DNA from 4 places in the Streptomyces sp. NPDC002057 genome. Region 4 is predicted to be linked to each of the others. Evidence: riboswitches for the same ligand, from Rfam matches in the RefSeq annotation. Region 4 holds a riboswitch; each other region holds the start of a gene.
The links. A riboswitch is a leader RNA that binds a small molecule or an ion and turns the genes downstream of it on or off. The one in region 4 is predicted to bind cyclic di-AMP.
Positions count from the first base shown of each region.

Region 1: linked by a shared signal. The riboswitch ahead of ABT129_RS25900 (M23 family metallopeptidase) and the one ahead of ABT129_RS07815 (C40 family peptidase) in region 4 are both predicted to bind cyclic di-AMP.
Region 2: linked by a shared signal. The riboswitch ahead of ABT129_RS32175 (transglycosylase family protein) and the one ahead of ABT129_RS07815 (C40 family peptidase) in region 4 are both predicted to bind cyclic di-AMP.
Region 3: linked by a shared signal. The riboswitch ahead of ABT129_RS32590 (LysM peptidoglycan-binding domain-containing protein) and the one ahead of ABT129_RS07815 (C40 family peptidase) in region 4 are both predicted to bind cyclic di-AMP.

Region 1 covers NZ_JBEOXR010000038.1:28,484-35,559, forward strand. Annotated here, with positions in the region: gene ABT129_RS25880 (aspartate aminotransferase family protein) at 1-1,356, shown strand, start outside; gene ABT129_RS25885 (helix-turn-helix domain-containing protein) at 1,510-2,139, shown strand; gene ABT129_RS25890 (DUF6126 family protein) at 2,189-2,344, shown strand; gene ABT129_RS25895 (tyrosine-protein phosphatase) at 2,357-3,178, opposite strand; cyclic di-AMP (ydaO/yuaA leader) riboswitch at 3,568-3,727, shown strand; gene ABT129_RS25900 (M23 family metallopeptidase) at 3,732-4,712, shown strand; gene ABT129_RS25905 (SGNH/GDSL hydrolase family protein) at 4,876-5,670, shown strand; gene ABT129_RS25910 (STM4011 family radical SAM protein) at 5,657-6,535, opposite strand; gene ABT129_RS25915 (STM4012 family radical SAM protein) at 6,545-7,076, opposite strand, start outside.
Region 2 covers NZ_JBEOXR010000058.1:41,402-48,477, reverse strand. Annotated here, with positions in the region: gene ABT129_RS32185 (cytochrome P450 family protein) at 1-991, shown strand, start outside; gene ABT129_RS32180 (transglycosylase family protein) at 1,126-2,223, shown strand; cyclic di-AMP (ydaO/yuaA leader) riboswitch at 2,482-2,656, shown strand; gene ABT129_RS32175 (transglycosylase family protein) at 2,660-3,385, shown strand; gene eno (phosphopyruvate hydratase) at 3,697-4,983, shown strand; gene ABT129_RS32165 (FtsB family cell division protein) at 5,074-5,544, shown strand; gene ABT129_RS32160 (DUF501 domain-containing protein) at 5,581-6,120, shown strand; gene ABT129_RS32155 (Ppx/GppA phosphatase family protein) at 6,117-7,031, shown strand.
Region 3 covers NZ_JBEOXR010000060.1:15,552-22,627, forward strand. Annotated here, with positions in the region: gene ABT129_RS32575 (alpha/beta fold hydrolase) at 1-30, shown strand, start outside; gene ABT129_RS32580 (LURP-one-related family protein) at 189-785, shown strand; gene ABT129_RS32585 (phosphoribosyltransferase family protein) at 902-2,191, shown strand; gene ABT129_RS32590 (LysM peptidoglycan-binding domain-containing protein) at 2,185-3,048, opposite strand; cyclic di-AMP (ydaO/yuaA leader) riboswitch at 3,054-3,235, opposite strand; gene ABT129_RS32595 (DUF6197 family protein) at 3,581-4,222, shown strand; gene ABT129_RS32600 (phosphocholine-specific phospholipase C) at 4,297-6,321, opposite strand; gene ABT129_RS32605 (DeoR/GlpR family DNA-binding transcription regulator) at 6,499-7,076, opposite strand, start outside.
Region 4 covers NZ_JBEOXR010000006.1:156,409-163,484, reverse strand. Annotated here, with positions in the region: gene bioD (dethiobiotin synthase) at 1-408, opposite strand, end outside; gene ABT129_RS07835 (adenosylmethionine--8-amino-7-oxononanoate transaminase) at 429-1,709, opposite strand; gene bioB (biotin synthase BioB) at 1,715-2,977, opposite strand; gene ABT129_RS07825 (8-amino-7-oxononanoate synthase) at 3,121-4,308, shown strand; gene ABT129_RS07820 (ATP-binding protein) at 4,590-5,027, shown strand; gene ABT129_RS07815 (C40 family peptidase) at 5,095-5,571, opposite strand; cyclic di-AMP (ydaO/yuaA leader) riboswitch at 5,575-5,705, opposite strand; gene ABT129_RS07810 (hypothetical protein) at 6,096-6,401, opposite strand; gene ABT129_RS07805 (ClpP family protease) at 6,409-7,032, opposite strand.

The sequences.
Region 1 (7,076 bases), on a different contig from region 4:
CTCGCCGAGCGCGGCGGCGAGCGGTACGAACTGCACGCCCGCCACCTCAACCACCAGCTGCCGCGCATGCTCCACACCATCGGCTTCGACAAGGTCTACGAGCGGGCCGAGGGCGCCCACTTCTGGGACGCCGACGGCGTCGACCACCTCGACATGCTCGCCGGCTTCGGCGTGATGGGCCTCGGACGGCACCACCCCGTCGTCCGCAAGGCCCTCCACGACGTCCTGGACGCCCAGCTCGCCGACCTCACCCGCTTCGACTGCCAGCCACTGCCCGGCCTCCTCGCCGAACGGCTCCTCGCCCACAGCCCGCACCTCGACCGGGTCTTCTTCGGCAACAGCGGCACGGAGGCCGTGGAGACCGCCCTCAAGTTCGCCCGGTACGCCACCGGGCGCCCCAGGGTCCTCTACTGCTCCCACGCCTTCCACGGGCTCACCACCGGCTCCCTCTCCGTCAACGGCGAGAACGGCTTCCGGGACGGCTTCGCCCCGCTGCTGCCCGACACGGCGATCGAGCTCGGCGACCTCGACGCCCTGGAGCGGGAGCTGCGCCGGGGCGACGTGGCCGCCTTCGTCGTCGAGCCCATCCAGGGCAAGGGCGTCCACGAGGCCCCGCCGGGGTTCCTGCGCGCCGCGCAGGAACTGCTCCACCGGCACGGCGCCCTGCTCATCGCCGACGAGGTCCAGACCGGCCTCGGCCGGACCGGCGACTTCTACGCCTACCAGCACGAGGAAGGGGTCGAACCGGACCTGGTCTGCGTCGCCAAGGCGCTCTCCGGCGGGTACGTGCCGGTGGGCGCCACCCTCGGCAAGGACTGGATCTTCAAGAAGGTCTACTCGTCGATGGACCGGGTCCTGGTCCACTCGGCGAGCTTCGGATCGAACGCCCAGGCCATGACCGCGGGGCTCGCGGTCCTCTCGGTCATGGAGAACGAGGGGACGGTCGCGCACGCCCGCCGGATCGGCGACCTGCTCTCCGGCCGCCTGAAGGAACTCGTGCCCCGGTACGAGCTGCTCCACGAGATCCGCGGGCGCGGCCTCATGATCGGGATCGAGTTCGGCCGGCCGTCCTCGCTGGGGCTGCGCGGGCGGTGGACGATGCTCCAGGCGGCGCGCAAGGGCCTCTTCGCCCAGATGGTCGTCGTCCCGCTGCTCCAGCGGCACCGGATCCTCACCCAGGTCTCCGGGGACCATCTGGAGGTGATCAAGCTGATCCCGCCGCTGATCATCGACGAGGCGGACGTGGACCGGTTCGTGACGGCCTTCACCGCGGTCATGGACGACGCCCACGGCGGCGGCGGGCTGATGTGGGACTTCGGGAGGACACTGGTCAAGCAGGCGGTGGCCCAGCGCTGATCCGCACGCGACGGAGCGGTGACCCGGCGTCGAGTCGCACGCGACGGTGTGGTGATCCGCGCTGATCCGTGCGTCGGGCCGCACGTGGCCGACGGTTTTTGCCTCTGGGGCAAGAAACTTGCCTCAGAGGCACGATCCTGGCGGAATGGACGCATGGACCACGTCCCCGGGGACATCTCCCCGGACCCCGTCACCCCCGACGTCCTGCCCGACGTCGCGCCCCAGCTGCGGGCCCTGCGCCGCCGCCGGGGACTCACCCTGGAGGCCGCCGCCCAGCGGGCCGGTCTCTCGCCGGCCCACCTCTCCCGCCTGGAGACGGGGAACCGGCAACCCTCGCTGCCGATGCTGCTCGCCCTCGCCCGCATCTACGGTACGACGGTCTCCGAGCTCCTCGGCGAGGCGCCCCCCGAGCGCGACCCCGTCGTCCGGGCCGGCCGCTCCGAACCCGTCGAGGCCGACGGCTGGATCTACCGCCAGGCCGGCGGCGCCGGACGCGCCCTCCAGTGCCTGCGGGTCCACGTGCCGTACGCCACCCGCGCCGACATCGTGCGCGTCCATCCGGGCGAGGAGTGGATCCACGTCCTGGAGGGCCGGGTGCGGCTCGCGCTGGGCGAGACCGTCCACGTCCTCGACACGGGGGACAGCGCGCACTTCGACTCGCTGACCCCGCACCGGATCGGGGCCGCCACCCCGGGCGGGGCCGAGCTGCTCTTCGTCCATACCCTGATGCAGAGCCCCGCGGCCGAGCTGTGCCTCGGCGACGGCACCCCGCACCGGCGCTGACCCCGTACCTCTCCCGTATGTGCATCCCCTTCGACAGAAAAGGACCGAGATGTCCGAGAAGTCACGACCTGTCACCGGCGAGGAGCGCGAGGAAGGCAAGTTCCCCAAGGGGCTGGTCCTCCGCCTCTTCGCGTACCTGGTCGCCGGGCACCTCTTCGCCGGCTTCCTCTACCTGCTCTTCATGCTGGGCGGGCAGAACCAGTAGCGCGGCGCGGGCTCACGCCTCCGTGAGCAGGCGCTCCCGCAGGCGCTCGCGGGTCTCCGGGGCCAGCTTCAGGCCCTCCGTGAGGTAGGCGTCCACCGAACCCCAGGTCGCCTCGATCATCTCGAAGGCGCCCCGCAGGTACTCCACCCGCGCGTCGAACAGCGGGCTCAGCAGCTCCATCACCTCGGGCGACATCGCGTCCGCGTCGGTGGAGCTGCGGCGCACCTTGTAGCGGCGGTGCGGGTCGTTCGACTTCACGTAGTCCGCCTCGATCGCCTCCCGCTCGACCCCGACGGCGAGCAGGGTGATCGCTATGGAGAGCCCGGCGCGGTCCTTTCCGGCCGCGCAGTGCATCAGCGCGGGGAGGCTGTCCTCCGCCAGGGAGTGCAGGATCCGGCTGTGCTCCGCGGTCCGCTCGACCACCATCTTCCGGTACGAGTCGGACATTCGGGCCGCGGCCTTGCCCTCGCCGAGGATCTCCCGCAGCTGCTCGATGTCGCCGTCGCGGACCAGCTTCCAGAACTCCTTGCCGTCGGCCGGGTCGTTGAGCGGTATGTTCACGTTCCGCACGCCGGGCAGGTCCACGTCAGGACCCTCGATCTTCCGGTCCGCCAGGTTCCGGTAGTCGAAGACGGTGTGCAGTCCCAGCGAGTCGAGGAAGGTGACGTCCTCCTCGGTGGCGTGGGCGAGGTGGCCGCTGCGGTAGAGACGGCCGGGGCGCACGGCGCGCCCGTCCGTCGTCGGCAGGCCGCCCACGTCCCGGAAGTTGCGGACCTCGGCGAGCTCGGGCTCGGTCGCTTCGGCGGGCGGGACCTGCGGCAGCTGCTGCGTCACGGATGCTCCTGATGATCGACGTTCGGGTGCCCCGACACGAGGTCGGTTCCAGGGGCAATCATCCAGCCGGGACGGTGTCGGCGCACCCCCCTGGACGGGAATGGGTGATCTGTCCGAATTGAGGCCTTGCGTATAACGCGCCCTGGTTGCAGGCGAGATGAGCCGCGGCGCGTGAGCAGGGTCATAGAAGTGACGGATCGTGGCCGGAGGCCCGGGGCAATTGCCGTACGGAAAAAGGAAATCGAAGGACCGTCATCGACGGAGGGTGACCGGAATTCCGGGCGGAGGAGCGGGTGGGGAAAGCCGGCGGAAATCAGTGGCTTGTTCGTGCCGACCCCGCTCGTCTAGCGTCACCGTCAATCCGGTCGGACCGCCGAATCCTGCCACCGTCCGGAATTCCACCCATCCCATGCGTGGCAGGAGCGGGGGACCCAGGAAGTACGCCGGTCCCGCGAAGCAGGACGGCTTGGGGTGAAGCCGCGTGGACACGCGGCCGGGCATCTCCAGTCCGAACCCGACAGCTCACCTCGCAGGCGCCGGAGAGGAATTCGCCATGCCCGCGAAGGGTAAGCACCGCCGTACCAAGTCCAACCCCCTGACCCGCGGAATCGTCGCCGCCGGTACGGGAGGCGCCGTCGTCGCCCTCCCGCTCCTCGGCGCCACCGGGGCCCACGCCGCCACCCCGGCCGCCGTTCCCGGACAGGCCGTCACGGCCGCCGCCCAGGTGAAGGCCTCCGCCGCCGTCCAGGCCGCGCCCACCGCCAAGGCCAAGCCGAAGACGTACTCCGTCGTGAGCGGCGACTACCTGTCGAAGATCGCCGAGGAGCACCACCTCACCGGCGGCTGGCAGAAGCTCTACGCGGACAACCGCCAGGTCGTCGGCGAGAACCCCTCGCTCATCCTGCCCGGCATGAAGCTCACGCTCGGCGCGAAGAGCAAGGCCCCGGCCGCCGCGCCGAAGAGCGCCGCGCCCGAGGCCGCCCCGAAGGCCTCGGCCAAGAACAACGACGAGGCCCCCCGCGCCTCGCGCGGCGGCGAGCGCTCCGCCGCCCCGGCCGCGAGCACGGAGTCCTCGAACTCCACCGCGCCGTCCTCGGGCTCCTCCACCTCCGGCGCCTCGACCTCCGCGTCCGGCTGGGTCGCCCCGGTCGGCGGCGGCGTCTCCACCCCGTACCGCGCCTCCGGCTCCATGTGGTCCTCCGGCTACCACACCGGTGCCGACTTCATCGCCTCCTCCGGCACCACCGTCCGCGCCGTCGGCGCGGGCACGGTCGTCTCGGCCGGCTGGAGCGGTTCGTACGGCAACGAGGTCGTCATCCAGCACGCCGACGGCAACTACTCGCAGTACGCCCACCTCTCCTCGCTCTCCGTCTCGTCCGGCCAGACCGTCACCGGCGGCCAGCAGATCGGCCTCTCCGGTTCCACCGGCAACTCCACCGGCCCGCACCTGCACTTCGAGATCCGTACCTCGCCGAGCTACGGCTCCGACGTCGACCCGCTGGCCTACCTGCGCCAGCACGGCGTCTCCATCTGACGCACACCCGTCACCCGAGTGGCCCGGCACCCCGTGCCGGGCCATCGGCGTGCCCGAGGTCTATTCCGGCTTGGCAAATTCTTTATCGGTGGCATATGTCACCCAGCGTCAACCCCTCCTTACGGTCGCGTAGGTCACATCCGAAAGGGAAGGATGTGCTCCCGTGGCAGACGATTCGAGATCAAGAGACAAGAACGCATTCGGGTCGTACGCGGCGATCGGTGACAGTTTCACGGAGGGCGTCGGAGACCCCGGGCCCGCCGGGACGTACGTCGGCTGGGCGGACCGCTTCGCGGTGCTGCTCGCCGACCAGCTGCCGGAGCACGACGCCTTCCGCTACGCCAACCTGGCCGTACGCGGGCGCCTCCTCGACCAGATCGTGGCGGAACAGGTCCCCCGGGCGAAGGAACTCGCCCCCGACCTGGTGACCTTCTGCGCGGGCGGGAACGACATCATCCGCCCCGGCACGGACCCCGACGACGTCGCCGAGCGCTTCGAGCGCGCCGTCGCCGAACTGACCTCAGCCGTCGGCACCGTGATGGTGACCACCGGCTTCGACACCCGTGACGTACCCGTGCTCAGGCACCTGCGCGGCAAGATCGCCACGTACACCGCCCACGTCCGGGCCATCGCCGACCGCTACGACTGCCCGGTCCTCGACCTGTGGTCCCTCAGGTCCGTCCAGGACCGGCGGGCCTGGGACAACGACCGGCTGCACCTCTCGGCCGAGGGACACACCCGGGTGGCCCTGCGCGCCGCCCAGGTCCTCGGCCTGCCGGTGCCCGCCGACCCGGACCAGGCGTGGCCGCCGGTTCCGCCGCGCGGCACGCTGGAGGTGCGCCGCGACGACATCAACTGGGCCAAGGAGTACCTCGTGCCCTGGATCGGGCGCCGGCTCCGGGGCGAGAGCTCCGGCGACCACGTCGAGGCCAAGCGCCCCGACCTCATGCCCCTGTAGCCCCGGGGGAGGCCGGCGGGGGCACGACGGCGGGGATCCGCTCCAGGACCCCGCCGGCGAACACGTCGTACAGCGGCAGCGTCTCCAGATGGACGTAGCCGATGTGGCAGTCGCAGACGCCGAGCGGACAGGCGCGGGGCCGCAGGGCGGCGCGGTAGGAACCGTCGTACAGGTTCCCGAGCTCGGCCTTGACGAAGTGGCAGCGCCGCACCGTCCCCTCGCCGTCCACCGAGATCACCGACTCGCCGGTCCGGCAGGGCAGCCCCGCCGAGCGGTGCGGACGGCGGCTGTACGGGAAGAGCGGGTCGATCCCCGTCCACCCCGCGGCCTCCGCGTCGGTGTACGTGTGCCCCTCCGCCGCGTTCACCCAGAGGTAGACGTGCGGCGGCAGCGCGGCCCGCAGCCTTCGGGCGTGCCCGGCGTGCTCGGGGAGCCCGACCACGCCGACGCTGAAGCGGACGCCCCGCTCCGTCAGCTCCCCGCACTTCGCGAGGAAGCGCTCGTACGGCGTCTGCCCCGGGTGGTACGTGCACCAGAGCGCCACCGTCTCCGGGTCCGCCTCGGCGAGCCAGTCGGTCCGGCAGCTCAGATTGGTCTGGATCGCCACCCGCTCGACGTGCGGGAGCCGGGACAGCTCGACGATCGCCCGCCGGTACCAGGAGCGGACCAGGCCCTCGCCCCACGGGGTGAAGAGGATCCGCAGCCGGTCGCCGGTCTGCCCGGCGGCCCAGCCGGTGAACCGTTCGAGCGCGGCCCGGTCGGCCCGCAGCTGCTCCCGGCTGTCCCGGCGCTTGGCGAACGGGCAGTACGGGCAGTCGAAGTCGCAGGAGGAGAGCGGCCCGCGGTAGAGCAGGGTCAGGTCCATGGCCGCCCGCTACTTCGGCTCGTACGCGGCCATCGCGGCCCGCACCGAGGGGGAGAACAGCTCGGGGCCGAGACCGTCCGAGTGGGCGAGCCCCTCCGGCGACAGTCTCAGGAGCCCTCCCGCCGCCTCCCCGTCCAGCCAGCCGAGGGCCTCGAACCGGCCCAGCTCCTCCGCGAAGTCGGCGAACGGAGAGGAACCGAACCGCTCCTCGTACTCCGCGAGAGGCATGCCCCCGGCCTGGAGCAGCGACTGCAGCAGATGGCGGCGGCGGGCCTCCCCGGCGTCGACCCACCGGCCGACCTCGGCGCGCGAGAAGTCCGCGGTCTCCGTGTACGCGTCGATGATCGAGCGGATCTCCCGCATGTCGACCGCGTAGTCGAAGGAGTAGTGGAGGGCCGAGGTGTACGAGCGGGCCCCGCAGCCCAGTCCGATCATCCCGTCCGTCTGGCAGGCGTGGTCGTCCGGGCCCAGCGGCGCCGCGTCCGCCCGGCGGAACATCCGCATCGACACCTGCTCGTACCCGTGGGAGAGGAGATGGTCA
Region 2 (7,076 bases), on a different contig from region 4:
GCTGATGACCCATCTGCTCAACATCGACCCGCCCGACCACACCCGCCTGCGGCGGCTCGTGTCGAAGGCCTTCACCCCGCGCCGGGTCGCCGAGTTCACCCCGCGCGTGCAGGAGCTCACCGACCGGCTCATCGACGCGTTCGTGGAGAAGGGGAGCGCCGACCTCATCCACGAGTTCGCCTTCCCGCTGCCCATCTACGCCATCTGCGACCTGCTCGGCGTCCCCGAGGAGGACCAGGACGACTTCCGCGACTGGGCCGGGATGATGATCCGGCACGGCGGGGGGCCGCGCGGCGGGGTCGCCCGGTCGGTCAAGAAGATGCGCGGCTACCTCGCCGAGCTGATCCACCGCAAGCGCGAGGAACCCGGGGACGACCTCATCTCGGGGCTCATCAAGGCCTCCGACCACGGTGAGCACCTCACCGAGAACGAGGCCGCCGCCATGGCCTTCATCCTGCTCTTCGCGGGCTTCGAGACGACCGTCAACCTCATCGGCAACGGCATGTACCAGCTGCTCCGCCACCCCGGCCAGCGCGAGCTGCTGCAGGGCTCGATCGCGGCGGGGGAGACCGGGCTCCTGGAGACCGGGATCGAGGAGCTGCTGCGGTACGACGGGCCCGTGGAGATGGCCACCTGGCGGTACGCCACGCAGTCGTTGACCGTCGGCGGGCAGGAGATCCCGGCGGGGGACCCGGTGCTCGTGGTGCTCGCCGCCGCCGACCGGGACCCGGAGCGGTTCGACGGGCCGGACACCCTCGACCTCGCGCGGCGCGACAACCAGCACCTCGGGTACGGGCACGGCATCCACTACTGCCTGGGCGCACCGCTCGCCCGCCTGGAGGGACAGACCGCGCTCGCCACCCTGCTGACTCGCCTCCCGGACCTGCGACTTGCCGCCGATCCGGCCGAACTGCGCTGGCGCGGCGGGCTCATCATGCGGGGATTGCGCACGCTTCCGGTGGAGTTCTCCCCTTCCGTACGGGTCCACTGAACTGACGTGGCGTCAGAAATGTGATCTTCACGTGATCGCGGGTCCATCGACTTGTGATGAGTGTTCGAATGCGGCTACGTTTCGCCGCAGTCTCAGCCGTCACGAGTCACATCCGTCACGCGAAAGGCGCATCTATGCGTTCCGGGAACGGACGACACCGTCGCCCCCGTCAGGCCCCCGCCATCGTCGTCGCCGCGGGCGTGACCGGATCCGCCATGGCGCTGCCTCTGCTCGCCACCGGATCCGCGTCCGCCGCCGACGCCGCCACCTGGGACCGGGTCGCCGAGTGCGAGTCCGGCGGCCAGTGGAGTGCCAACTTCGGCAACGGCATGTACGGCGGCCTCCAGTTCACCCAGGACAGCTGGGAGCGCAACGGCGGCCTCGCCTACGCCCCCAGCCCCGACCTGGCCAGCCGCGGCCAGCAGATCGCCGTGGCCGAGAAGGCCCTCGCCAAGGGCAGCACCGAGTGGGCCACCTGCGCGCCGATCGCCGGCCTGAAGAACGACGGGAAGGCCACCGGGGTGAACCCGGGCCCCACGTCCGTCCCGACGACCCCGGCCGCCGTCCCGGAGTCGAGCTGGAACACGGGGCTCCCGGAGGCCTCCACGGGCTCCAAGGGCTCCACGGAGGCCGGCGAGGCCGCCGAGGCCCCGCGGAAGACCACCGGGCCGGTCTCCCCGACCGCACCCGTCTCGCCCACGGCGCCCGCCACGTCCGCCCCGCCGACCGCGCCCGTCACGCCGACCGCGCCGGTGAGCCCCACCGCTCCGACGGACTCGGCCGACCCCTCCGCGCCGACCGCCCCCACCACCCCGGGTACGCCCGATACGTCCGTTACGCCCGGTACGCCGGAAGGTGACGAGACGTCGGCCACGCCCGGCACCGGCAAGCACCGGGGTGACGCGGCTCCGGATGAAACCGACAAGAAGGACAGTGTCACCGAATCCGGTAGACATGCCTCGGGCAAGGACAAGTTGGCGGAAGAGCCCGAGGCGACCCCCGTGACCGACGAAGCGACGAACAAGGACGCAACGGACAGTCAGGGCACTTCGGACGCGTACACCGTGCGGCCGGGCGACAGCCTGTCCGACATTGCACAGGAGAACGAACTCCCCGGAGGCTGGACCGCCCTCTACGACGCCAACCGGCGGACCGTGGGCGTCGATCCGGACCTCATCCTGCCTGGTCAGAGCCTCGACCTGACGAACGGTTCGCCCGCGCCGGCGGTGTGATTCGGGGTCAAATGTCCGGTTCTGGGCAAGTGAGACATGGGTCTCTTCGCCCCAACTGGCGTGTCACGTCCGCGAAGTTTGCTTTCGTCACCTCTCACCTGCGCAAACACCCCCCGCCGGAAGGCAAGGAGGGGCGATATTTCCGCAATACGCCTCTTTGAACTTCCGGTGGGTCTGTGTCTACGGTCGTCACCGCTCGCCACCGCGGGCCCCGTCGACCGAAACGCCGAATCCTGCCGTCGGCCGATGGGAACAGTCGTCGCGTAAGCGCCGAAGGCAGGAGTGGGGGACCCAAGGTAAGTGCCGGTCCCGGCCGTTGAGACAGACGGCCGACGATCGGCTTGGGGTGAAGCCGCGTGCTAGGACACGCGGCCGGGCAACTCTTCCGGCCCGAACCCGACAGCTCACCTCACAGGCGTCGGTGAGGAGAATCTCCATGCTGTTTTCCGGTAAGGGCAAACACCGCCGTCCCTCCAAGGCCACCCAGGTCGTCACGCTCGTCGGCGTCACCGGTGTCGCCGTCGCCGCCCCGCTGATGACCGCGGGCACCGCCTCGGCCGCCACGGCCTCCGAGTGGGACCGCGTCGCCCAGTGCGAGTCCGGCGGCAACTGGTCCATCAACACGGGCAACGGCTACTACGGCGGCCTGCAGTTCTCGGCCTCCACCTGGGCCGCGTACGGCGGCACCGCCTACGCCTCGACCGCCAACCAGGCGTCGAAGTCCCAGCAGATCGCCATCGCCGAGAAGGTCCTCGCGGGCCAGGGCAAGGGCGCGTGGCCGAGCTGCGGCGTGGGCCTCTCCGGTGCCTCGTACGACGGCGGCGCCGCCGAGAGCACCCCGAAGCAGGACACCCAGCAGCCGCAGCAGGAGCGGAAGGCCGAGCAGCCGACCACCCGCAGCGAGCAGCGTCAGGCCCCGAAGAAGGCGACGCAGCAGCAGGCCGCGCCGAAGGCCGCCGCCAAGAAGACCGTCACCACGCCGACCGGCGAGACGGTCAAGAAGGGTGACGGCGAGTACAAGGTCGCCACCGGCGACACCCTCAGCAAGATCGCTCAGGCGCAGGGCGTCAAGGGCGGCTGGGCCAAGCTCTTCGAGCTGAACAAGGACGTCGTCGAGAACGCCGACCTGATCTACCCGGGCCAGCAGCTCCACCTGAAGTGAGCCCGGCGGTCCGTGTGAGTCCGGCGGCTCACGCGGCCCCCACGACCCTCCCGCGGTGACCACCCCGACCCGGCGCGCCCTTCCCCCGTGCGCGCCGGGCCGGGGTTCCCCCGTTTCGGGAGGACCTGACGGTTACCGCCCAGTAGATTCGGGGCCCTTCGTCCCCAGATGCATGCCCTTGGGTCCTTTTTCGTCCCAGGGGGCGGGCGCCCGGCTGGCCGGAGCCCCCGAGCCGGTTAGGCTCTTGTCGCAAGGCCGAGCGACCCTGCACCGGTCATGCGTCACATCCAGCGTCACATCCCAAAAAGGAGATGCTCGTGCCGTCCATCGACGTCGTCGTAGCCCGGGAAATCCTGGACTCCCGAGGCAACCCCACGGTCGAGGTCGAGGTCGGCCTCGACGACGGCAGCACCGGCCGTGCTGCTGTTCCGTCCGGCGCCTCCACCGGTGCGTTCGAGGCCATCGAGCTTCGCGACGGTGACCCGAACCGCTACCAGGGCAAGGGTGTCGAGAAGGCCGTCCTCGCCGTCATCGAGCAGATCGGCCCGGAGCTCGTCGGCTACGACGCCACCGAGCAGCGCCTGATCGACCAGGCCATGTTCGACCTGGACGCCACCGAGAACAAGGGCTCCCTCGGCGCCAACGCCATCCTCGGCGTCTCGCTCGCCGTCGCGCACGCCGCCTCCGAGGCCTCGGACCTGCCGCTCTTCCGCTACCTCGGCGGCCCGAACGCGCACCTGCTGCCCGTTCCGATGATGAACATCCTCAACGGTGGGTCGCACGCCGACTCCAACGTGGACATCCAGGAGTTCATGATCGCCCCGATCGGCGCGGAGTCCTTCTCCGAGGCCCTTCGCTGGGGTGCCGAGATCTACCACACGCTCAAGGGCGTGCTGAAGCGCAAGGGCCTCTCCACCGGCCTCGGCGACGAGGGCGGCTTCGCCCCGAACCTGGAGTCGAACCGCGCCGCCCTCGACCTCATCCTCGAGGCCATCAAGGAGGCCGGCTACGCGCCGGGCACCGACGTCGCGCTCGCGCTCGACGTGGCGGCGTCCGAGTTCTACAAGGACGGCAAGTACGAGTTCGAGGGCAAGTCCCGCTCGGCCGCCGAGATGACCGAGTACTACGAGGAGCTCGTCTCCGCGTACCCGATGGTCTCCATCGAGGACCCGCTGTACGAGGACGACTGGGCCGGCTGGAAGGTCCTCACCGACAAGCTGGGCGCCAAGGTCCAGATCGTCGGCGACGACCTCTTCGTCACCAACCCGGAGCGCCTCGCCCGCGGCATCGAGGAGGGCACCGCGAACGCCCTCCTGGTCAAGGTCAACCAGATCGGCTCGCTGACCGAGACCCTCGACGCCGTCGAGCTGGCCCAGCGCAACGGCTTCAAGTGCATGATGTCCCACCGCTCCGGCGAGACCGAGGACGTCACCATCGCCGACCTCGCGGTCGCGGTGAACTGCGGTCAGATCAAGACCGGCGCCCCGGCCCGCTCGGACCGCGTCGCCAAGTACAACCAGCTGCTGCGCATCGAGGAGATCCTCGACGACGCCGCGGTCTACGCCGGCCGCAGCGCCTTCCCGCGCTTCAAGGGCTGACAGCGTCGCACCCGGTAGTTCCGTCCGTCCCCGCACTCGGTCCCGTACCGTGTGCGGGGACGTCCGCGTGAACAGGGGAGGCGACACGACATGGCCGCGAAGGACCGGGACCGGTTCTCGACCGCGACCCGGATCAGGCTGCTCGGAGAGCAGACCGCCGCCCGTGTCTACCGCTCCCAGACCCGCCGCCAGGCCCGCCGCTCCCGGCTCACCGGCCGCGCGGCCTTCCTCGCCCTGATCGTCTGCTCCCTCGTCGTGGCGCTCGCCTATCCCATGCGCAGCTACGTCTCCCAGCAGGGCGAGATCGCCGAGCAGGAGCGCAAGGCCGCCGACGCCGCCCGGCGGGTCGAGGAGCTCAAGGACGAGAAGGCCCGCCTCCAGGACCCGGCCTACGTCCGCCGCCTCGCCCGCGAGCACCTGCACTACCTGCTCCCCGGCGAGACCGGGTTCACGGTGAACGACCCCGACGCGGAGCAACGGCCCCGCGCCGACCAGGGCGCGGCGGACCGCCCCTGGTACGACAACCTCTGGGACGGCGTCGACCACGCCGACCGCCCCTGACCCTCGTACGCGACACGACACACGATCAAGGCAGACATGCACACGCCTCCTCCGCAGACCGAACGCACCGAGCCGACCGGGACGGACATCGCCGCCTTCGAGCTCCAGCTCGGCCGGCCGCCCCGCGGCCTGCGCGCCATCGCGCACCGCTGCCCGTGCGGCAACCCGGACGTCGTCGAGACCGCGCCCCGGCTCCCCGACGGCACCCCGTTCCCGACCACGTACTACCTGACCTGCCCCCGGGCGGCCTCGGCCATCGGGACCCTGGAGGCCAACGGGGTCATGAAGGAGATGCAGGCCCGGCTCGCCACCGACCCGGAGCTCGCCGCCGCCTACCGGGCCGCGCACGAGGACTACCTCGCGCGCCGGGACGCCATCGAGGTCCTGGAGGGCTTCCCGAGCGCCGGCGGCATGCCGGACCGGGTCAAGTGCCTGCACGTCCTGGTCGGTCACTCCCTGGTCGCCGGTCCGGGCGTGAACCCGTTCGGCGACGAGGCCCTCGCGATGCTGCCCGAGTGGTGGGCGAAGGGCGCCTGCGTGACGCCGTGCGCGGACAAGGACGAGGAGACGAAGTGACCCGGGTCGCCGGAATCGACTGCGGTACGAACTCCATCCGCCTCCTCGTCGCCGACGTGCACCCGGAGACGGGCGAGCTGGTCGAGCTGGACCGGCGGATGACGATCGTCCGCCTCGGGCAGGGCGTCGACCGGACGGGCCGGCTCGCGCCCGAGGCGCTGGAGCGGACCTTCGCCGCCTGCCGCGAGTACGCCGGGGTCATCGAGGAGCTGGGCGCCGAGAGGCTCCGCTTCGTCGCCACCTCCGCCTCCCGCGACGCCGAGAACCGCGACGACTTCGTGAACGGGGTCGTGGAGATCCTCGGCGTCGAGCCCGAGGTGATCACCGGCGACCAGGAGGCCGCGTTCTCCTTCACCGGCGCCACCGGCGAACTGCACGGCCCGGAGACCTATCTCGTCGTGGACATCGGCGGCGGCTCCACCGAGTTCGTCACCGGCAACCAGCACGTCGAGGCCGCCCGCTCCGTCGACATCGGCTGCGTCCGGCTCACCGAGCGGCACGTCAGGAACGACCCGCCGACCGCCGAGGAGGCCGACGCGATCCGCGCCGACGTCCGGGCCGCGCTCGACCTGGCCGCCGAGACCGTGCCGATCGACACCGCCGGGACCCTCGTCGGGCTCGCCGGCTCGGTCACCACGGTCGCCGCGATCGCCCTCGGACTCCCGGAGTACGACTCCGAGAAGATCCACCACGCCCGGATCTCCGCGGCCCAGGTCGCCGAGGTCACCGACCGGCTGCTCGCCTCGACCCACGCCGAGCGGGCCGCGATCCCGGTCATCCACCCCGGCCGGGTCGACGTGATCATCGCCGGAGCGATCGTCCTCAGGGAGATCGTCGAGCGGGTCGGAGCCCACGAGGTCGTCGTCAGCGAGCACGACATCCTCGATGGGATCGCCCTATCCGTGGCATAGCGGGCACCTATCGAGCCCTCCGGCGACGTGCCGTCGGGAAAGTTC
Region 3 (7,076 bases), on a different contig from region 4:
GAGGCCATCGAGGCCTTCCTGGCCGCCTGACGGCGGCTTCGGCCGGGTCGCCGTATCTCATCCGAACGTCGTCGGCGGCGACGACTTTCGAGGACAGCGGTGCGGCCCCCCGCCGCCGGATCATCGTGCTCACGACCTCAGGGGGCGGTCCTTCGACGGACCGCCCACGACCGGCAGGAGCACGTTCGATGGGCCTCGCGCAGACGCAGCACCGCTTTCTCGTCCGGCAGAAGGTGACGCTCATGGCCAACCGCTACCTGGTGCACACCGTCGGCCCGGACGGGGAGGAGGCCGAACTCGTGGCCTTCGCCCACCAGAAGAGGATGGCGCTGAAGGAGCAGTTCACCTTCTACACCGACGAGTCCCAGCGCCAGGTCCTCTTCACCGTCAAGGCCCGCCAGGTCATCGACCTCGGCGCGACCTACGACGTGCACGGCGCCTCCGGCTCCCGGCTGGGCGCCTTCCGCAAGAACTTCGGCGCCTCCCTGCTGCGCAGCACCTGGCACCTGAGCCGGGAGGGAGCCGCGGGGGAGACGACCGGTCAGGAGCGGAGCGAGCTGCTCGCGCTGCTTCGCCGCGCCTGGGAGTTCCTGCCCTTCACCGACCTGCTCCCCTTCATCGTGCCGTACCACTTCGACTTCACCGACGAGGAGCGGACCGTCATGACCGTCGACAAGATCTTCGGTCTGCGCGACCGGTACGTGCTCGACATAGCCGACCCGGAGCTCGACCGGCGTCTCGCGATAGCCCAGGCCGTCGCCCTGGACGCCCTGCAGTCCCGCTGACCTCCGCTCCACCCGACCGCCGCGGGAGAGGCGACCTACCCTGGAGAGGCGGGCAGGGGACAGGACACGCCGTCCCGCCCTCGTCCGGAGCCGTGCGTGCGGATGGGCGGTGGGCCATGTTCTTCAGCGATCGCACCGACGCGGGTCGGCAGCTGGCCGGCCTGCTCGATCGCCTCAAGGGCCATGACGTCGTGGTTCTCGGCCTGCCCCGGGGCGGGGTGCCGGTGGCCGCCGAGGTCGCGGACGCCCTGGACGCCCCGCTCGACATCTGCCTCGTGCGGAAGCTGGGCGTGCCCCGGCAGCCCGAACTCGCGATGGGCGCGCTCGGCGAGGGCGGTGTGCGGGTGCTGAACGAGCGGGTGCTGCGGGAGTCCGGGGTGACCGAGCGGGATCTCGCCGAGGTCGAGCGGCGCGAGCACGTCGAACTCGAACAGCGGACCCGCCGCTACCGGGGCGGCAGACCGTCCGTCCCGGTGGAGGGCCGGACGGTCCTCGTCGTCGACGACGGTCTGGCCACCGGTGCCACGGCACTCGCCGCGTGCCGGGTGGTCCGTGCCAAGGGTGCCGCGCGGATCGTGCTGGCCGTCCCGGTCGCGCCACGGGGCTGGACGGCCAGGCTCGGCGGCGAGGCCGACGAGACCGTGAGCGTCCACGCGCCGGAGCGGTTCTTCGCGATCGGACAGTTCTACCGGGACTTCTCACAGACCGCCGACGCCGAGGTCGTCGCCTGTCTGGACCGGAACCGGGCCGCGCACGACCCGGTCGTCCAGGACTCGGACGTACGGATCCCCACGGCCGCCGGAGTGACGCTCGCCGGGCGGCTCGCCGTGCCCGAGGGAGCCCTCGGCATCGTCCTGTTCGCCCACGGCAGCGGCAGCGGCCGGCACAGTCCCCGCAACCGGGCGGTCGCGGCGGCGCTCAACCGGGCGGGACTCGGCACCCTCCTGTTCGACCTGCTCACCGAGGCGGAGGCGGTCGACCGGGCGCATGTCTTCGACACCCCGCTGCTCGCCGGCCGGCTCACCGACGCGACGGAGTGGCTGGCCGGGCGCCCGGAGAGCGAGGGCCTTCCGCTGGGATACTTCGGGGCGAGTACGGGAGCCGCCGCCGCGCTGTGGGCGGCGGGCGATCCCGCGTCCCCGGTGACCGCCGTCGTCTCACGCGGCGGCCGGCCGGACCTCGCGGCCGACCGTCTGGCCCGGGTCCGGGCTCCCACGCTCCTGGTGGTGGGAGGCCGGGACACGCCGGTCCTGGACCTCAACCGGCGGGCCGGCTCCCTGCTGCGCTGCGAGAGCCGGCTGGCCGTCGTCGACGGCGCCACGCACCTCTTCGAGGAGCCGGGCGCCCTGGAGGAGGTGGCGAAACTCGCCACCTCCTGGTTCAGCGGGCACTTCCGGGGTCAGTAGGCCCCGTTGACCTGGTCCATCGAGCCGTACTTGTCGGCCGCGTAGTTGCAGGCGGCGGTGATGTTGGCGACCGGGTCGAACGGGTCCATCGACGTGCCGGGCACGTGATAGGCCCGGAAGGTCGGGTCGATCACCTGGAGGAGGCCCTTCGACGGGGTACCGGCCACCGCGTTGGAGTCCCACAGGTTGATGGCCTGCGGGTTGCCCGAGGACTCACGCATGATGTTGCGGTGGATCCCTTCGTAGGAACCGGGGATGCCGTGCTGGGCCATGACGGCGAGCGACTCGCGGATCCAGCCGTCGAGGTTGTTCGCGTACTGGGTGACGGCGACCGGGGCGGCCTGGACGGCACCGGCGGCGGAGGCCCCCGCGCCGGTGGCGGCGGGCGCGGCGGCCCGGCGCTCGGAGCGGCTGGCCCGTTCGGTCGTGGAGGCCTTCTTCGCCTGGGCGGGAGCCGCCTTCGCGGAATCCTTACGAAGCGTCAGTTCAAGACCCGGGTGAATGAGTGACGGATTGTCACCCACCGCGCTCATGTTGGCCCGGTAAAGGCCCTTCCAGCCGCCCTGAATTCCCTTCTTCTTGGCGATCAGGGAAAGCGAGTCGCCGCTCACGACGGTGTAGGTGCGGGCGGCGGCCGGGGCGGCGGGAGCCTTGGCGGCGACCGGGGCCGCGGCAGGAGCGGCGGGGGCGGCGACGGCCCGGGCGGTGAATTCCGGGGCGCCGGAGACGGGGGCGGCGCCGGCCGCCGCGGGGGCGATCAGCGGGAGGGCAAGGGCGACTCCACCTGTGCCGACCAGCGCGAGTCCATGGGAGACGGCGCGGCGTCGGGGGCGGCGGTGCTTACCGTGAGCAGGCATGACGGGATTCCTCTCCGGCGCCTGCGGGGTGAGCTGTCGGGTTCGGACGGGAGATGTCCGGCCGCGCGCACGCGGCTGCACCCCGAGCCGTCCCGGATTCCGGGCCGGCGTATTCGTGGGTCCCCCGCTCCTGCCGTCGGGTGAAAAGGGAGGTATTTCGAGCGGTGGCAGGATTCGGCGATCCGCTCGAATGGAGGTGACCGTAGGCCAGTAATGCGACAGAGAACAAGAGGACCGGAGTCCCGGGCCCGGGAATTGGATCACCGAATTCGATGAATTCAAGATCGAACGCGCCGAAGGCTCCTCGAACTTCCTTGTCCGGCCCGGCCTGCGCGGAGTTCTGCCCCGAGGGCCGTGCCGGGAAAGTGAGTCGCGTCACCAGCGCCCTTATGTCCGAATAGGGCTTTTGGCTACGTAAATTCGGTAGTGGGCGGTAAAGGCCGTATCGAAGAGGTGGACACTCGACCCTAAAAGTCGCAAAACCGACATTCGTCGTGAAAGATGAGGTGACCCCGACCGAGGAGCTGCCCGGATGTCCCCCTCCGCCGCCCTGCTCACCCCCGACGGACTCGACCGCGAGGCCGCCGAGCTCTACGAGAGCGCCGCCTGGCAGCGTGCCGTCACGGACTTGACCACCGCTCCGCCGCCCCTGACTCCGTCGCGGCCCGCGACCGTACTGCCGCCCGCGCCCCCGCCCGACGAGAGCTGGCGGGCTCTGCTCACCGTGCCGGTGGACCGCCTCGTCGCGGACGCGCTCGACGCGCTGCCGCCGGCCCCGCCCTCCGAGCACCGCCTCCCCGGCCGGATCGGGGCCGTCCTGCCCGACCGGCTGCACGCCTGGCGCCGTATCGGCCGTCCGGATCTGCGCCCTTCGGTCCACCTCGGCTACGCGCGCCTCGTCCTGACGGAGTGGGGCTGGCAGAACGCCCCGTACAAGCTGCGCGACGCGCGGGGGGCCCGGTGCGTCTGCGGCGCGCTGCTCGCCGCGCACCGGCTCGGCCACGGCAGCGCCACGACCATGAACGAGGCGGCCGCCTGGATCATGGCCGAGCTCCGGTCGCGGGGCTGGAGCGAGCTGATCGGGCCCTGGAACCGGGCCCCGGGCCGTACGGCCGCGGACGCGGTCGCCCTGCTCGACGCCACGATCCACCGCGCGGCGCACGCGGGCCGCTGACGGCCGTGCCGATGAGCCGGGCGGCCCGGAAGCCGCCCCCGGCTCATCGGCGCGGGACGCCCGCCCGGCGTGCCTCAGCCGGTGACGCTCGCGGCGCCGGTCTCGATGTGGCCGGTGTACCGGCGCGACCAGGTCCCGTCGATGTCGACGACGATCGTGAAGTCGTACCAGCCGTTGTGGAGGGCCACCGCGTTGAAGAAGTCCTCCCGCGTGGAGTTCGCCGGCACCGTGTACGTCCACGGGCCGTCCGTGCGATAGGCGTTCGAGCGGATCGTGAAGGTCACCGGTCCCGCCGAGGTGTTGCTCATCCGGAACCAGAGCGCCGTCCGGCCCGAGCCCGCCTCGGGGGCGAACCGGGCCGCCACCTCGACGGCTCTGCCCGCCTTGGACGCGTCCCCGAGGAAGCGGCGCAGGAAGCGGTTGGGGCCCATCATCGAGATGTCGTACTTCCCCGATCCCGACCCCGTGCCGATGTTGAAGTAGTCGGTCGCCGTGGCGCCCGGGTCGACCGTGTACTGCCAGGCGGCCGTGTCGCGGTGCTGGTGCGGGTGGATCGAGAAGTGGGCCGCCCGCCTGGCCTCCGCTCCCTGGTTCGCCATCGAGAACCAGGCCAGGATCTTCCCCGCGGACCCGAACTCGAAGCGGTCGAGGTTGCCGTTCACCTGGTACGGCAGGGCGCGGGCCGGACGGGTTCCCGACTCCTGCGCGGGCAGGGCGTTGTTCTGCGGGGCCGGGTTCGGCAGCGGTTTGCAGGTGGCCTGGCCGATCACCTTCGCCGTGGACGGAAGGCCGGCCGGCACGCCGTACACGGGGTGGGCGAAGTCGAAGACGCCGGTCAGGTCGCCCGTCACCTTCCGCCGCCAGGCGCTGATGTGGGGGCAGGCGGCCGGGGTGCCGAGCGCGGCCGTCCAGGTCTCCATGAAGCGCAGCACGGAGGTGTGGTCGAAGACCTCGGAGCTCACCCAGCCGCCCCGGGTCCACGGGGACATGACAAGCATCGGGACGCGGAAGCCGAGCCCGATCGGAACGCCGTCGAGGTACTCGCCCGGGGTGCCCGGGGGAGCGACCGGCGGCGGCACGTGGTCGAAGAAGCCGTCGTTCTCGTCGTAGTTGAGGAAGAGCACCGTCGAGTCGAACACCTCGGCGTCGGCCGCCAGGGCGCGGTAGACGAGATCGACGAAGTGCGCGCCGTCCCCGGGCGGCGCGTACGGGTGCTCCGAGAACGCCTCGTTCGCGACCACCCACGAGACCTGCGGCAGGGTGCCCGCGACGACGTCGGCGCGGATGGCCGCGGCGATGTCGTCCGGCGTCGACCCGGTGACCTTGGGGACCGATCCCATCCCTCGGTCGTACAGCGGGTCGCCGGGGCGGGCGTCGGTGAACCTCTTGAAGTACGCGAGGCCGTTGTCGCCGTAGTTGTCCTGGGCGTTCTGGTAGAGCTTCCAGCTCACCCCGGCGCGCTGCAGCGCCTCGGCGTACGTCTCCCAGGTGAGGCCCGACTCGTCGCCCCCGTCCTTGCTGGAGGCGTCGATCCTCCCGCTCCACAGGAAGGTGCGGTTGGGGCCCGTGGCGCTGAGCGCCGAGCAGAAGTACGCGTCGCAGATCGTGTAGTGGTCGGCGAGCGCGTGGTGGAAGGGGATGTCCCCGCGGTCGAGGTGGCCGAGGGTCCGGTTGTTGCCGACTCCGGTGACCCAGTTGTCCAGGCGCCCCTTGTTCCAGGCGGCGTGCTGCGAGGTCCAGCTGTGCGGCAGGTCGCCGTTGCACTGGGCGAGGGTCTCGCCGTCCACGCCGCCGGCGGGCGGGGTGTCGCTGAGCTTCCAGGGGTACCGGCGGCCGCCCCGGTCGGGCTGGTTGAACATCCCCCAGCCGCCGGGCAGGTTGCCCGCCGCGCGGTCGCCGAAGCCCCGGACGCCGCGCAGGGTGCCGAAGTAGTGGTCGAAGCTGCGGTTCTCCTGCATGAGGATCACCACGTGCTTGACGTCGGTGAGGGTGCCGGTGGCCGCCCGCGCGGCGGCGGACGCCCGGGCCGTCGGGAGCGCCGCGCCCGCCACGAGCCCCGCGCCGATACCGACGAATCCCCTGCGGCTGATGGGAATCATGCTCCGCCTCTCCTGTCGCGCTGTGCCCCGGCGGCACGTGCGAGACATGATGGGGGAGGGGAGCTTAAAGGTATACATCCGTGCGGTAATTAATGGATTAACTCCGCAGGACACCCCAGGGGCAAGGGAAATAGGGCTTCTGATTGGTCCGACTGCATACCAATGTGAACCGGCGGCTCAGACGGCGAGTACCTTCACGCCGGCCTCGGTGAGCTGCGCGACCGCCTCCGGAGCGATGCCCGTGTCGGTCACGAGGAGGTCGATCCGGTCCAGACCACAGATCCGCGCGAACGCCCGGCGGCCCATCTTCGAGGAGTCGGTCACCACGACGACGCGGCTCGCGCGCTCCGCGAAGAGCCGGCTGATGCTCGCCTCGTCCTCCTGGTGGGCCATCACGCCGAGCGCCGCGTCCACCCCGTCGACGCCCAGCACCACCACGTCGAGCACGACCTCGTTGAGCACCCCGACCGTCAGCGGGCCCACCAGCTCGTACGTCTGGGGCCGGGCCACCCCGCCGGTGGTGACGATCTTGATCTGCGGGCGCACCGCCAGCTCGCCCGCGATGTTGAGCGCGTTGGTGACGACGGTCAGGGCGGGTCCGGACGTCGCGGCTCCCCCCGCTCCCGCCGTCCCCGCCGTGTCCGCGCGGCCGCTCGCGAACCGCAGGGCGAGGGCGCGGGCCACCTCCGTGGTCGTCGTGCCCCCGTTGAGCCCCACGACCTCTCCCGGTGCGATCAGATCGGCGGCTGCCTCCG
Region 4 (7,076 bases):
GACCGGCGCGCCGAGCAGCGCCGCCGCGTCCGCGAGCGTGCCGCCCTCCTCGTCGAAGCGGACGAGCAGCCCGCCCGCTCCCTCCACGAGGACCAGGTCGTACGCGGCGGCCAGCTTCCTGGCCGCCTCGGCGACCTCGCCGGGGCCGACCGGGGCGAGCCCGGCCCGCCGGGCCGCCGTGCCCGGGGCCAGCGGCTCCGGGAATCGGCCGAGTTCGGCGGAGCCCGCCGCGCCCGAGAGCCGGACGACCTCGTCCGCGTCCCCGCGCTCCTCGGGGCCGACACCCGTCTGCGCCGGCTTCAGCACGGCGACCGACCGGCCCGCGGCCGTGGCCACGGCGGCCACCGCCGCGGTCACGACCGTCTTGCCGATCTCCGTGCCCGTACCGCTGACGACGATGATTCCCACTGCTGTCCTCGCTCTTCCGGTCAGCCCGCGGCCGCCGCCGCGCGTACCGCGGCGCAGATCCGGGCCAGGTCCTCGTCGCCCGTCACGTACGGCGGCATCGTGTAGATGAGGTCGCGGAACGGGCGTACCCACACGCCCTCCCGGACGGCGGCCCGTGTCGCCGCCGCCATGTCGACCGGGTGGTCGAGCTGGACGACACCGATCGCGCCGAGCACCCGCACCTCGCGGACGCCGGGCAGTTCGGCGGCGGGGGCGAGACCCTCCCGCAGTCCCGCCTCGATCCGCTTGACCTCGACCTGCCAGTCCTGCGAGAGCAGCAGGTCGATCGAGGCGCAGGCCACCGCCGACGCCAGCGGGTTGCCCATGAAGGTCGGCCCGTGCGCGAGCACCGGGACCTCGCCCCGCGAGATCCCGTCGGCGACCCGGCTCGTGCAGAGCGTCGCCGCCATCGACAGGTAGCCGCCCGTCAGCGCCTTGCCCAGGCACATCACATCGGGGGAGACGCCCGCCTGGTCGGCGGCGAACAGCGTGCCCGTACGGCCGAATCCGGTGGCGATCTCGTCGAACACGAGCAGCACGTCGTGCGCGTCGCAGGCCTCGCGCAGCACCCGCAGGTACTCCGGGGCGTGGAAGCGCATGCCGCCCGCGCCCTGCACCACCGGCTCCACGATCACCGCGGCCAGTTCGTGCGCGTGCTCCGCGATCGAGCTCCGCAGCAGCTCCGCGTAGGACTCCTCGTACGTGGCCGGCGGGGCGTCCACGAAGACCTGCGGCTGGAGCACCCCCGCCCACAGCTCGTGCATCCCGCCGTCCGGGTCGCACACCGACATCGGCTGCCAGGTGTCTCCGTGGTACCCGCCGCGCCAGGTGAACATCCGCTGCTTCCCGGGGCGGCCGAGCGAGCGCCAGTACTGCAGGCACATCTTGACCGCGACCTCGACGGAGACGGAGCCCGAGTCGCTCAGGAAGACGTGTCGGAGCGGCTCGGGGGTGATCTCGACGAGCCGGGCGGCGAGCCGCACGGCGGGCTCGTGGGTGAGCCCGCCGAACATGACGTGGCTCATCCGGCCCAGCTGATCGCGGACCGCCTCGTTGAGCACCGGGTGGTTGTAGCCGTGGACCGCCGACCACCAGGAGGACATGCCGTCGATCAACTCACCCTGTCCCTCGGAGGGTTCGGCGAGCCGGAGCCGTACACCGGAGGCGGACTCCACGACCAGCGGGTCCGTACGGCCCGGCATGGGGCCGTACGGGTGCCAGACGTGGGCCCGGTCCAGGGCGATGAGTTCGTCGGTGCGCACGGCCGTCACGCGTTGGGGGCCAGGTCCGTACCGGCGCCCCGGCGTCGCACCGCGACCAGGTCCGTACGCGCCTGGTTCGGTCCGGCTTCGGCCTCCGGGGCCTCGGCCGGCGCGGGCACCGCGTGACCGCCGCAGGGACCGCAGCCCCCGCCGGCCTCCGCGTGCGAACCGCAGCCCGCGCCCTCGTCCGACCCGTGCGAGCCGCAGCCCGCCGTCGCACCGGAGCCGCAGCCGCCCGTCGCACCGGCCGCGGCGAGCGCGTCCGCGCGGTGCTTCGGCAGCGTGGTCGTGCCCGCGCCCTCCACCTCGAAGCCCGCGTCCGCGATCATGTCCAGGTCGGCCTGACCGGCCTGGCCCTCGCTGGTCAGGTAGTCGCCGAGGAAGATCGAGTTCGCGATGTTCAGCGCCAGCGGCTGCATCGACCGCAGGTGCACCTCGCGGCCGCCGGCGATCCGGACCTCGACGTCGGGGCAGACGAACCGCACCATCGCCAGGATCCGCAGGCAGCGCTGCGGGGTGAGGTTCCACTCCTTGGCGAGCGGCGTCCCCTCGAAGGGGATGAGGAAGTTGACCGGCACCGAGTCGGAGTCCAGCTCGCGCAGCGCGTAGACGACGTCGACGAGGTCCTCGTCCGTCTCGCCCATGCCCGCGATCAGGCCCGAGCAGGCCGACAGACCGGCGGCGTGCGCCTTCTGCACGGTGTCCACCCGGTCGGCGTACGTGTGGGTCTTGGTGATCCCCTCGTACGTCGCCTCGGACGTGTTCAGGTTGTGGTTGTACGCGTCGGCGCCGGCGTCCCGCAGCCGCTCCGCCTGGCCGTCCGAGAGCAGCCCCAGGCAGGCACAGACCTCGACGCCCTCGTTCTGCTCCTTGATGGCCTCGATGGTCCTGCCGACCCGCTCGACGTCCCGGTCCGTCGGACCGCGGCCGCTCGCCACCAGACAGACCCGCTTGGCCCCGCCCGCGACACCCGCCGCGGCGGCCTGGGAGGCCTCGTCCGGCTTCAGCCAGGTGTACTTGAGGATCTCGGCCTTGGAGCCGAGCCGCTGCGAGCAGTACGAGCAGTCCTCGGGGCACAGCCCCGACTTCAGGTTCACCAGGTAGTTGAGCTTCACCCGGCGCCCGAACCACTGACGGCGCACCTTGCCGGCCGCCGCCACCACATCGAGCAGTTCGTCGTCGGACGTCGCCAGGACGGCGAGCGCTTCTTCGCGGGTCGGCAGCTCGCGCCGCAGCCCCTTCTCCACGAGCGTGTTCAGCAGGTCCATAACCGCTGATCCTTGCCTACCACGCACCCCCGGGCCAAGGAGGATCCGAACAAACGCCTCCGATGGAGGTGTGTGGATGACCACATCCCGACCTCGGCATCATCCGGTTAGGGTCTGTGCGCTGCCTACAAAAGGATCGCCGCATGCCACAGGCCGACGACGTGCGGGCCGCGGGCCCGCGCCGTACCGCGTTCGACTGGACCGACGCCGAGGCACGCCGCCGGGCCGACGCCGGTCTCGTCCGCACGCTGCGCCCCCGGGCCGCCGAGTCCGAGCTCCTCGACCTGGCGAGCAACGACTACCTCGGCCTCACCCGCCGCACGGAGGTCACCGAGGCGGCGGCCGAGGCGGCCAGGCGCTGGGGCGCCGGCTCCACCGGCTCCCGGCTCGTCACCGGCACCACCCGGCTGCACACCCGCCTGGAGCGGGAACTCGCCGAGTTCTGCGGTTTCGAGGCGGCCCTCGTCTTCTCCTCCGGCTACACCGCCAACCTGGCGGCGCTCACCGCGCTCGGCGGCCGGGACTCCCTCGTCGTCTCCGACGCCTCCAACCACGCCTCCATCGTCGACGGCTGCCGCCTCGCGCGCGCCGAGACCGCCGTGGTGCCGCACACCGACCCCGAGGCCGTGCGCAAGACCCTCGACGCGCACCCCGGACGGCGGGCCCTCGTCGTCAGCGACTCCGTCTTCTCCGTCGACGGCGACAAGGCCCCGCTGCCCGAGCTCGCCGCCGCCTGCCGCGCGCACGGCGCCGGACTCGTCGTCGACGACGCCCACGGCCTCGGCGTCCTCGGCGACGGGGGCCGGGGCGCCCTCCACGAGGCCGGGCTCGCGGGCGACGAGGACGTCGTCGCCACCCTGACCCTCTCCAAGTCCCTGGGCAGCCAGGGCGGCGCCGTCCTCGGCCCCGCCCGGGTGATCGAGCACCTGGTGAACGCGGCCCGCACCTTCATCTTCGACACCGGCCTCGCGCCGGCCGCCGCGGGCGGCGCGCTCGCGAGCCTGCGCCTGCTCGTGGCCGAGCCGGGCCTCGCCGGGCGGGCCCGGACCGTCGCGACCACGCTCCACCGGCTGCTCACGGAGGCGGGCCTCACCGCCGCCCGCCCCGACGCGGCCGTCGTCTCGGTGCGCGCCCCCTCCCCGGAGGCGGCCCTGCGCTGGGCGGCGGACTGCAGGGAGCAGGGTCTGGTGGTCGGCTGCTTCCGGCCGCCGTCCGTCCCCGACGGCATCTCGCGGCTGCGTCTGACGGCGCGTGCCGACCTGACGGACGCGCAGATCGAGCACGCGGTGGAGACGATCCTGCGCACCGCGCCCGCCGCCCGGCGGGGATGACGGGAACGGGGCGGTCACTGACCGCCCCGCACGTCCGCCCGCGCGGCCCCCTGTGCGGCCGCCCGCACGGCCACCCCTGCGCGCACGCCCCGCGGGCCCGCCCGCTCCCTCGATCGTCCCGTGCGGCCCAAGAGCGTTCCCGGGCAGCAGAGTTCACCGCTTCGAGCGACAGATAGGGACATATCTTGGTGGAACGCCGCCCGGCGCGGCACGATCGGTGGCACTCTGACGCGAAGCGCAATCCGGGGCAGCCGCCCCGGCGGGAAAGGGACAGCGTCGCCATGGCAGATCACCAGGAAGCATCCGTCACGCTGCCGAGCGACCCCGCCTCGGTCCCCACGGCCCGGCGGTTCGTCGCGGAGGTCCTGGCCGGCTGGGGCCTCGACGACGCCGCGGACCTCGCGGACTCGATCCGCCTGGTGGTCTCCGAACTGGCCACCAATGCCGTGCTCCACACCCTCGGCCAGTCGCCCACGTTCACGGTCGAGGTCCGTCTGGAGCGCGAGGAGCGGCTCCACATCGGCGTCACCGACAGCCACCCCCGCAGGCCGCGACGCCTTCCGGCGGCGGTCCAGCAGGACAACGGCCGGGGCATGGTCATCATCCGTGTCCTGGCGGCGGAGGCCGGTGGCCGCCTCTCCGTCACGCCGACCGAGGACGGCGGCAAGACGGTCTGGATCACGGTCCCGTGGTGCGCGGCCCCGGTCCCCAGCTGTTAGCCGGGGGACGCGTGAGGGGGTGCGGCGGTGCCACCGCACCCCTCACGAACGGACCGCTACCGCCTGATCAGCGGACGCGGCCGTAGTAGACCTTCGACGACCAGATCTTGTCGAGCTTCACCCAGGATCCCCTCTTGGGCGAGTGCCAGATCTTCCCGCTGCCGGCGTAGATGCCCACGTGGTAGACGCTTCCACCGGAGTGGAAGAAGACCAGGTCCCCCTTCTGCCTGCTGGAGGCGGAGATGTGCCGGGTCTTGTTGTACTGCTGCTGCGCGGTGCGGGGCAGCGACTTGCCCGCCTTCTTGTACGCGTAGAGCGTCAGACCGGAGCAGTCGAACCTGGAGGGTCCGGTGCTCCCGTACCGGTACGGAGCTCCCTTCTTTGCCGCGGCGACGCTCAGTGCCTTGTTCGCGTGTGTGGTCGCTGCCTGGGCCTCCGATGCCGCACCGGGTGCGAACAGCGTGCCGCCGACGGCGGCGAGGGTGAGAGCCGAGACGGCTCCGGCCCGGGACAGCAGGGACGGGACATGCATCTGCGCAGTCATGCGCAACCCTTCGTCAGCCGCCTGCGAAGGATGACCTGTCGGGTTCGGGCTGGCGAAGATGCCCGGCCGCTGACGCGGCTTCACCCCAAGGAACGGACCCGCCGCCGAAACAGCGCGTTCGTCCCGTAAAAATCGGGTCCTCCACTCCTGCCGATCCACTCCTGTCGACCAGACGTCCGGGACAGCGGCAGGACTCGGCGTCCGCCCGGACCGCCCCGCCGCGGTGGCGGGGGCTTGTCGTCGACAGGGATCTTGACCCACACCAGGGTCGAAATCCGAGCTGAAACGGCGATATGTGAGGCTCCTCACGACTGATCCATTCAGGTGGACAGACAGCCTTTGTGATCTTCGGAGGTTTGGCCGACGAGCCCCGCACCAGCGATGGAACGCCCGATTCCGCTAGATGTGTACACCTGTTGCGCAACTCACCCCGCACATATGTCGACTCGTCGACTACGCCGAACGGGGGAGCGATTCTGCGGTGCGCGTCGGCCGTCCGGACCTGGACACGACGCGCCGGAATGTCAACTCGCCCGGGCTCGCGGGACGGTGACGCGGCCACTTCTGCGCTCGCCGTCGAGCACCCGCAGGGCGCGCGCGAGCGTGTCCGCGTGCACCTCGCTCTCGCCCCGCTCATGCATGAGCGTCAGGGCCTCGCGCAGTGCCTCGGCACGCCCCACCAGGGCCTGGGCCGCGCGCAGGGCGCCATAGGTATGCGCACCCCTGGATGGATTGATCTTCCCAAGGAGGTCGACCACTTCGAGGTAGGCGTCGACGAGTTCACCCTCGGCCCGGGTCAGGGCGGGCAGCGGCGGCAGCTCGGGGACCACGGCACGCTCACCGCGCCGGGCCGTCGGCGGCCGTGCCGCGGCCGGCGATCACATGGTCCACCAGGCCGTACGCGCGGGCCGCCGGCGCGTCCAGGACCGTGAGGCGGTCGAGGTCGGCGTCGATCCGGTCCCGGTCCCGGCCCGTGTCCTCGGCGAGCAGCCGGGCCACCAGCGAGCGGAGCCGGAGCAGTTCGCGCGCCCGGAGGTCGAGGTCGCTGGGCTGTCCCCGGAGCGGCTCGTCCATGGACGGCTGCTGGAGGGTGACGCGGGCGCCGGGCAGCATCATGCGCTTGCCGGGGGTGCCGGCGGCGAGCAGGACGGCGGCGGTGGACGCGGCCTGGCCCAGGCAGGTGGTCCCCACGTCGCAGTGGAGCGAGCGCATCGTGTCGTAGATCGCGGTCATCGCGTCGACGGAGCCGCCGGGGGAGTTGAGGTAGAGCGCGATGTCCTGGTCCGGTGCCGCGTGGTCCAGGTAGAGGAGTTGGGCGATGACGTCGTTGGCCGACGTCTCGTCGACCGGGGTGCCGAGGAAGACGATCCGGGATTCGAGGAGCTTCGAGTAGGGGTCGAGGGTCCGGCTTCCGTAGCTGGTCCGCTCGGTGAACTCGGGCAGGACGTAGCGAGCGTCCATGGCGGGTACCTCCATCTGTCATCTGTAAAAAATGTACAGGACGT